2 linked regions of the Streptomyces venezuelae genome follow. The protein of the gene in region 2 interacts with the protein of the main gene of each other region in a pairwise test. Links are inferred from orthologs where the notes say so. Each region holds a gene or a part of one and is shown on either strand. Other genes may lie near its edges. The genes, in order: DEJ46_RS30585 and DEJ46_RS12665.

Evidence for each region.
Region 1: the proteins of DEJ46_RS12665 (region 2) and DEJ46_RS30585 interact in binary tests that used the Escherichia coli proteins (3 or more experiments, as listed by UniProt). The link is inferred for Streptomyces venezuelae from one-to-one orthologs.

Annotation. Positions count from the first base shown.
Region 1 is NZ_CP029194.1:6,695,363-6,698,643, forward strand. What follows is about bases 126-3,102. They hold DEJ46_RS30585 (ABC-F family ATP-binding cassette domain-containing protein), read left to right. Parts: upstream 126-803; coding sequence 804-2,402; downstream 2,403-3,102. Other genes in these bases: DEJ46_RS30580 (neutral zinc metallopeptidase), read right to left, coding at 126-529; DEJ46_RS30590 (helix-turn-helix domain-containing protein), read left to right, coding at 2,779-3,000. In the rest of the region: more of DEJ46_RS30580, read right to left, coding at 1-125; DEJ46_RS30595 (enoyl-CoA hydratase/isomerase family protein), read left to right, coding at 3,131-3,281. UniProt on the Escherichia coli protein: Genetic data indicate it may be involved in ribosome assembly or function.
Region 2 is NZ_CP029194.1:2,873,472-2,878,096, reverse strand. The notes cover bases 276-4,596. They hold DEJ46_RS12665 (multifunctional oxoglutarate decarboxylase/oxoglutarate dehydrogenase thiamine pyrophosphate-binding subunit/dihydrolipoyllysine-residue succinyltransferase subunit), read right to left. Parts: upstream 4,262-4,596; coding sequence 476-4,261; downstream 276-475. Other genes in these bases: DEJ46_RS12660 (ATP-binding protein), read right to left, coding at 4,552-4,596; DEJ46_RS12670 (DUF6104 family protein), read right to left, coding at 276-375. Also shown: DEJ46_RS12675 (hypothetical protein), read left to right, coding at 1-171; more of DEJ46_RS12670, read right to left, coding at 190-275; more of DEJ46_RS12660, read right to left, coding at 4,597-4,625. UniProt on the Escherichia coli protein: E1 component of the 2-oxoglutarate dehydrogenase (OGDH) complex which catalyzes the decarboxylation of 2-oxoglutarate, the first step in the conversion of 2-oxoglutarate to succinyl-CoA and CO(2).

The sequences.
Region 1 (3,281 bases), 3.8 Mb from region 2 along the record:
CGTACTCGTGCGCCACCACGTACGCCTGGGCGAAGGGTCCGCCGCTCGACCCGAACTTGGTCCGCAACTCCTCGAAGAACCCCAGGTCCAGATACACCTGGCGGTCCCCGGGGCAGTAGAAGGGCCCGACGGCCGAGGTCGCCGAGCCGCAGGCGGTCCCGACCCGCTGGGTGAACATCACCGTGGCGGCGTTCCCGTAGGTACCGCCCCGGCGCGCGTACTCGGTCCGCCAGAAGTCCTGGAGGCTGTTGACGACGGCGACGATCCGGCAGTCCTCGCGGGTGTTCGCGTCGGCGCCCTTCTTGCAGGCCTGGTTCACCTGGGCCGCGGAGGACGAGGTCGCCACCGGCTCCTCGCCGCCTTCGGAGAGCCCGAACTGCTCGGGTCCGACCCCGAAGAGCACGCCCAGGACCAGCGCGATGAGGCCGATGATGCCGCCGCCGACCGTCGCCCTGCCGCCGGGGATGCGGCTGTTCCGGACGTCCTTGACCTCCGAGGTGTCCAGGTCGGCGTCGTCGTCGAACTGCACGGTCCACCACCCTCCGCGTCACTGCCGCGGCAGTGGCCGCCGCCCTGCGCCGAGTATCAGCCGATCTTCTATCTCTCGCCCCTTTTGAGAGATCCAGCCGAAATGCAAGGAAATGTGAGAAAGCTCCGATCACGCCATAGGACACCCACATGGCCGAAAACCAGTTGCAGGAGCCCGTTAGACTGGCCGTATGGCCACTCTCCCCGTGCATTAGCGGCGTCGAAGCCCGTCATCAACCGTCCTTCCGCCGTTCCCATCGCCCTGGAGTCTGTCCGTGATCACCGCCACCGGCATCGAGCTGCGCGCCGGCGCCCGCGTCCTCATCGAGTCCGCTTCCTTCCGTGTCGCCAAGGGCGACCGCATCGGCCTCGTCGGCCGAAACGGAGCGGGCAAGACGACCCTCACCAAGTGCCTCGCGGGCGAGGGCCAGCCCGCCGCCGGCGCCATCGCCCGCTCCGGCGAGGTCGGCTACCTCCCGCAGGACCCGCGCACCGGTGACCTGGACGTCCTGGCCCGCGACCGCATCCTCTCCGCCCGCGGCCTCGACACCCTCCTCAAGAAGATGCGGGCGAACGAGGAGCGCATCGCGACCGGCACCGGCGGCACCCGCGACAAGGCCATGCGGCAGTACGAGCGCCAGGAGACCGAGTTCCTGACCAAGGGCGGCTACGCGGCCGAGGCCGAGGCCTCCACCATCGCCGCCGCCCTCGGCCTGCCCGACCGGGTCATGGGCCAGCCGCTGCACACCCTCTCCGGCGGTCAGCGCCGCCGCGTCGAGCTCGCCCGGATCCTCTTCTCGGACGCCGACACGCTCCTCCTCGACGAGCCGACCAACCACCTCGACGCCGACTCGATCATCTGGCTGCGCGACTACCTGAAGACCTACCGCGGTGGCTTCATCGTCATCTCCCACGACGTCGACCTCGTCGAGACCGTCGTGAACAAGGTCTTCTACCTGGACGCCAACCGCTCCACGATCGACGTCTACAACATGGGCTGGAAGCTCTACCAGCAGCAGCGCGAGGCCGACGAGAAGCGCCGCAAGCGCGAGCGCCAGAACGCCGAGAAGAAGGCCGCCGCCCTCAACTCGCAGGCCGACAAGATGCGCGCCAAGGCCACCAAGACCGTCGCCGCGCAGAACATGGCCAAGCGCGCCGAGCGGCTGCTCTCCGGCCTGGAGGCCGTGCGCGCCTCCGACAAGGTCGCCAAGCTCCGCTTCCCGGACCCCGCGCCCTGCGGCAAGACCCCGCTGACCGCCGAGGGGCTCTCCAAGTCCTACGGCTCGCTCGAGATCTTCACCGACGTGGACCTCGCCATCGACAAGGGCTCCCGCGTCGTCATCCTCGGGCTCAACGGCGCGGGCAAGACGACCCTGCTGCGCCTCCTCGGCGGTGTCGAGCAGCCCGACACGGGCGAGGTCACCCCGGGCCACGGCCTGAAGCTCGGCTACTACGCCCAGGAGCACGAGACGCTCGACCCCGAGCGGACCGTCCTGGAGAACATGCGCTCCGCCGCGCCCGACCTCGACCTCGTCGACGTCCGCAAGACGCTCGGTTCCTTCCTCTTCTCCGGAGACGACGTCGACAAGCCGGCCGGTGTGCTCTCCGGCGGCGAGAAGACCCGTCTCGCGCTCGCGACCCTCGTCGTCTCCTCGGCGAACGTGCTCCTGCTCGACGAGCCCACCAACAACCTCGACCCGGCCAGCCGCGAGGAGATCCTCGGCGCCCTGCGGACGTACAAGGGCGCCGTCGTCCTCGTCACGCACGACGAGGGCGCGGTCGAGGCGCTCGACCCGGAGCGGATCATCCTGCTCCCGGACGGTGTCGAGGACCTGTGGGGCGCGGACTACGCGGACCTCGTGGCCCTGGCCTGACCCGGCCCGAGGCTCCGGAAGCGCCCTCGGGCGTGCTCCGGGGCCCGACGTGATCATTCAGGGCTGGATCATTCGGCTCATGGGTGATCCTTCATCTGAGTGAGGGCGTCTCGTACACCCCGGCGCGGTGCTCTGCCGAATCCTTCCGGCAGACCCGCGCCGTACGTGCGTTCCCTCTGTGGCCTTGACCTGGCACTTCCCGTCCCGGGCGGCGCGGGGCCCGCTTTCCCCCTGTGCGGAATCTGTGCCTCCGGTCGTGGCGAGCGCGTGCTGCTCCCGCAACCCGGCCGCACGGACCTTGTCGAATGGGTGGCCAGGACGCCGGGTAGGGGTGATCATGAGAAGTCCAGAGCGCACTTCCCATGAGGAGGCACGGGTGGCCGAGACTCTGAAGAAGGGCAGCCGGGTGACCGGCGCCGCGCGCGACAAGCTCGCGGCAGACCTGAAGAAGAAGTACGACTCCGGTGCGAGCATCCGGGCGCTGGCCGAGGAAACCGGCCGCTCCTACGGATTCGTCCACCGGATGCTGAGTGAGTCCGGAGTCACGCTGCGTGGACGCGGCGGAGCGACACGAGGCAAGAAGGCAGCCTCGGTCTGAGTCATCGGGGCGGCTCGACCGGCCACCGGGTCTCTCGGTGGCCACCCGGTCGACCGCACGGTCGGCCAGGTGGTTACTGTGCAGTCACTTAGCATCCTCGCAAGTGCTGCACCGGAACCGGAGGCGCCCCATGACTACGCTCGACGACTCTGAGCTCGTATTCGACAAGGACGGTGTACGGCTCACCGTCGAGGACGCCGTTGCCACGGTGACCCTGACCAACCCGGCGAAGCGCAACGCTCAGTCTCCCGCTCTGTGGCGGGCGTTGACAGAAGCCGGCC
Region 2 (4,625 bases):
CTGCCGCTGCTGGCCTGGGGGATCGGCCGGCGCAGCGGCGGCTGGGCGGCGGCAGGGGCGCTGCTCGTCGCGCACGGTGCGCTCGGACTGGCCTACGACCGCCTGCGGGACCGCTGGCCGGGGGAGCGGAGCCGGATCCGGAAGCCGGAGCCGATGCCTCAGCAGGCCTGACGGCTGCCCGAGGACTTCCTACTCGTCGTCGTCCTCGTCGTCGTCCAGACGGGCCAGCCAGGTCGCGAGGCGCTCGACCGGCACCTCGAAGTCGGGGTTGAGGTCGACGAAGGTCCGCAGCTGCTCGGCGAGCCACTCGAAGGTGACCTCCTCCTCGCCGCGCCGCTTCTCCAGTTCCTCGATGCCACGGTCGGTGAAGTACATGCGACCAGGATAGGCAATCCGGAAACGCCGGAGGCCCGGCACCCCTCGCGGGATGCCGGGCCTCCTCCCGTACGCACACGTACGCGTACGGAGTGGTCGATCAGGCGTCGAAGACCTCGTTGACCAGCTGCTGCTGCTCCGCCTGGTGGCGCTTGGCCGAGCCGACCGCCGGGGAGGAGGAATGCGGACGCGAGATCCGGCGCAGGCGCTCGCCCGCCGGGATGTCCGCACCGACCGCCAGGTCCAGGTGGTCGATCAGGTTGAGCGCGATGAACGGCCAGGCACCCTGGTTCGCCGGCTCCTCCTGCGCCCAGATGTACTTCGCGGCGTTCGGGTACTTGGCGATCTCGGCCTGGAGCTCGGCACCCGGCAGCGGGTACAGACGCTCGAGGCGGATGATCGCGGTCTCCGTGTCGCCCCGCTTCTGACGCTCGGCCTCCAGGTCGTAGTAGACCTTGCCCGCGCAGAAGACGACCTTGCGGACGTCCGCCGGGTTCGCCGTGGCGTCGCCGATCACCGGACGGAAGCCGCCGGTGGTGAACTCCTCCACCTTGGACGCCGCGGCCTTCAGACGCAGCATCGACTTCGGGGTGAAGACGATGAGCGGCTTGTGGTGCGGGTTGTGGACCTGCCAGCGCAGGAGGTGGAAGTAGTTCGACGGCAGCGTCGGCATGGCGACCGTCATGTTGTCCTGGGCGCACATCTGGAGGAAGCGCTCCGGGCGCGCGGACGAGTGGTCCGGGCCCTGGCCCTCGTAGCCGTGCGGCAGGAGCAGCGTGACGCCGGAGGTCTGGCCCCACTTCTGCTCGGCCGAGGAGATGAACTCGTCGACGACGGTCTGCGCGCCGTTGACGAAGTCACCGAACTGGGCCTCCCAGATGACCAGGGAGTCCGGACGGGCCAGCGAGTAGCCGTACTCGAAGCCCATCGCCGCGTACTCGCTGAGCAGCGAGTCGTAGACGTTGTAGTGGGCCTGGTCCTCGGCCAGGTAGAGCAGCGGGGTGTAGTCCTCGCCGGTCTCCTGGTCCACCAGGACCGCGTGGCGCTGGCCGAAGGTGCCGCGGCGGGAGTCCTGGCCCGAGAGGCGGACCGGGGTGCCCTCCATCAGCAGGGAGCCGATGGCGAGGGTCTCGCCGAAGCCCCAGTCGATGGTGCCGTCGTCGATGGAGGCGGCACGGCGCTGCATCTGGGGCATCAGACGCGGGTGGACCGTGATCCGCTCCGGGACGCTGACCTGCGACTCGGCGATCCGCTTCACGACCTCGGCGGAGACCGCGGTGGTGACGCCGACCGGGAACTCGGCCCGGGCGTCCGGGACCTGGGTCGGGGTCGGCGCGGCGGTGGCCTCGCGGACCTCCGCGAACACCTTCTCCAGCTGGCCCTGGAAGTCCTGGAGCGCCTGCTCCGCCTCTTCGAGGGTGATGTCACCGCGACCGATGAGCGACTCGGTGTACAGCTTGCGCACCGAACGCTTCTTGTCGATCAGGTTGTACATCTGCGGGTTGGTGAACTGCGGGTTGTCGCCCTCGTTGTGACCGCGGCGGCGGTAGCAGATGAGGTCGATCACGACGTCCTTGTTGAACGTCTGGCGGAACTCGAAGGCGAGCCGCGCGACGCGGACCACGGCCTCCGGGTCGTCGCCGTTCACGTGGAAGATCGGCGCCTCGATCATGCGGGCCACGTCGGTCGCGTACATCGAGGAACGCGAGGACTCCGGGGCGGCGGTGAAGCCGACCTGGTTGTTGATGACGATGTGGACCGTGCCGCCGGTGCGGTAGCCCCGCAGCTGCGACATGTTCAGGGTCTCGGCGACGACGCCCTGGCCGGCGAAGGCCGCGTCACCGTGGAGGGCGACGGGCAGGACGGTGAAGTCCGTGCCGCCCTTGTTGATGACGTCCTGCTTGGCGCGGACGATGCCTTCCAGGACCGGGTCGACCGCCTCGAGGTGCGAGGGGTTGGCGGCCAGGGAGACCGTGATCTGCTCGCCGTCGAGACCGGTGAAGGTGCCCTCGGCGCCCAGGTGGTACTTGACGTCGCCGGAGCCGTGCATCGACTTCGGGTCGAGGTTGCCCTCGAACTCGCGGAAGATCTGCGCGTACGACTTGCCCACGATGTTCGCGAGGACGTTCAGGCGGCCGCGGTGGGCCATGCCGATGACGACCTCGTCGAGGCGCGACTCGGCGGCCGAGTCGATGACCGCGTCGAGCAGCGGGATGACGGACTCGCCGCCCTCCAGGGAGAAGCGCTTCTGGCCGACGTACTTCGTCTGCAGGAAGGTCTCGAAGGCCTCCGCCGCGTTCAGCCGGCGCAGGATCCGGAGCTGCTCCTCGCGCTCCACACGGGCGTGCGGGCGCTCGACGCGGTCCTGGATCCACTTGCGCTGCTTCGGGTCCTGGATGTGCATGAACTCGACGCCGGTGGTGCGGCAGTACGAGTCGCGCAGGACGCCGAGGATGTCGCGGAGCTTCATCATCGACTTGCCGGCGAAGCCGCCGACCGCGAACTCCCGCTCCAGGTCCCACAGGGTGAGGCCGTGCTCGGTGATGTCCAGGTCGGGGTGCTTGCGCTGCTTGTACTCCAGCGGGTCGGTGTCGGCCATGACGTGGCCGCGGACCCGGTAGGAGTGGATGAGCTCGAAGACGCGCGCGGCCTTGGTGACGTCGTCGTCGTGCGACGCGTCGATGTCCTTGAGCCAGCGGACCGGCTCGTAGGGGATGCGCAGCGCCTTGAAGATGTCGTCGTAGAAGCCCTGCTCGCCGAGGAGGTAGTTCGCGACGACGCGCAGGAACTCGCCGGAGGCGGCGCCCTGGATGACCCGGTGGTCGTAGGTCGAGGTCAGGGTCATGACCTTCGAGATGCCCAGCTTGTTCAGGGTGTCCTGGGAGGTGCCCTGGAACTCGGCCGGGTAGTCCATCGAGCCGACGCCCATGATGACCGACTGGCCGGGCATCAGACGCGGCACGGAGTGGACGGTGCCGAGGCCGCCGGGGTTGGTCAGGGAGACCGTGACGCCGGTGAAGTCCTCCATCGTCAGCTTGCCCACGCGGGCCCGCTTGACGATGTCCTCGTACGCCTGCCAGAACTCGAAGAAGTTGAGCGTCTCGGCCTTCTTGATGCCCGCGACGACGAGCTGGCGGTCGCCGTTGGGCTTCACCAGGTCGATCGCGAGACCGAAGTTCACGTGCTCCGGCTTGACCAGGGTCGGCTTGCCGTCCTTCTCCGCGAAGGAGTAGTTCATCGACGGCATGGCCTTGATCGCCTGCACCATCGCGTAGCCGATGAGGTGCGTGAAGGAGATCTTCCCGCCCCGGGCGCGCTTCAGGTGGTTGTTGATCACGATCCGGTTGTCGAAGAGCAGCTTCACCGGGACGGCGCGGACGGACGTGGCCGTCGGCACCTCCAGCGAGGCGTTCATGTTCTTCGCGACCGCGGCGGCGGGGCCGCGCAGCGTGATCAGCTCGGGGCCGACGGGGGCCTCGGCGGCCGGGGCGGCCTTGGCCGGCGCCGGAGCGGCGGCGGCGGGCTTCGCGACGGCCGGCGAGGGAGCCGCGGCGGGCTTCACAGGAGCCGGGGCCGCGGCCGGGGCGGGCGCGGGGGCCGGAACGACCGCGGGAGCCGAAGGCGCGGCCTGTGCGGGGCTCGCCTGCGGCGCGGCGGGCGCGCTCGGGGTGGTGGCAGCCGGGGCGGTCGGGGTCGCCGACGCTCCGGGCTTGTAGTCGGCGAAGAAGTCCCACCAGGCACGATCGACCGAATTCGGGTCCTGGAGGTACTGCTGGTAGATCTCGTCGACGAGCCACTCATTGGCACCGAAGGCGGCGGCAGGGTTCTTACCCTGCCCGTCTTGGTCGGTCGGGGAGCTCGGGGTACTGGGGGACTGAGACGACACGGCGGCAACCGCCCTCTTCCGCTTCACAAGGTGATGGACAGCGGAAATAAAGGCTACGCCTGTCCGGCCGGGAGGTGCAGGCCAGGCACTCCAACGTCGCGCAAGTCACACTTGACGAGGTGTTTCGGGACCGTGAATGGCGGGAAACAACCGTGGTTCCGCATGTGTGAGGGTACGGAAAAGCACGGGCACGGCCCACTTCGACCGCATCCCTGATCGCACCCCGTTCACGTGCGCGCAGGTCCCGCTCACGTACACGCAGAACGTGCTCTTCCGGTTCGAACCCTACGTCAATCTCTCGGGGGAAGGCTGCCCGGAAGAGTGACTCGGATGCGGCAGCCGCGTGACGATTCGGCCACGCCGA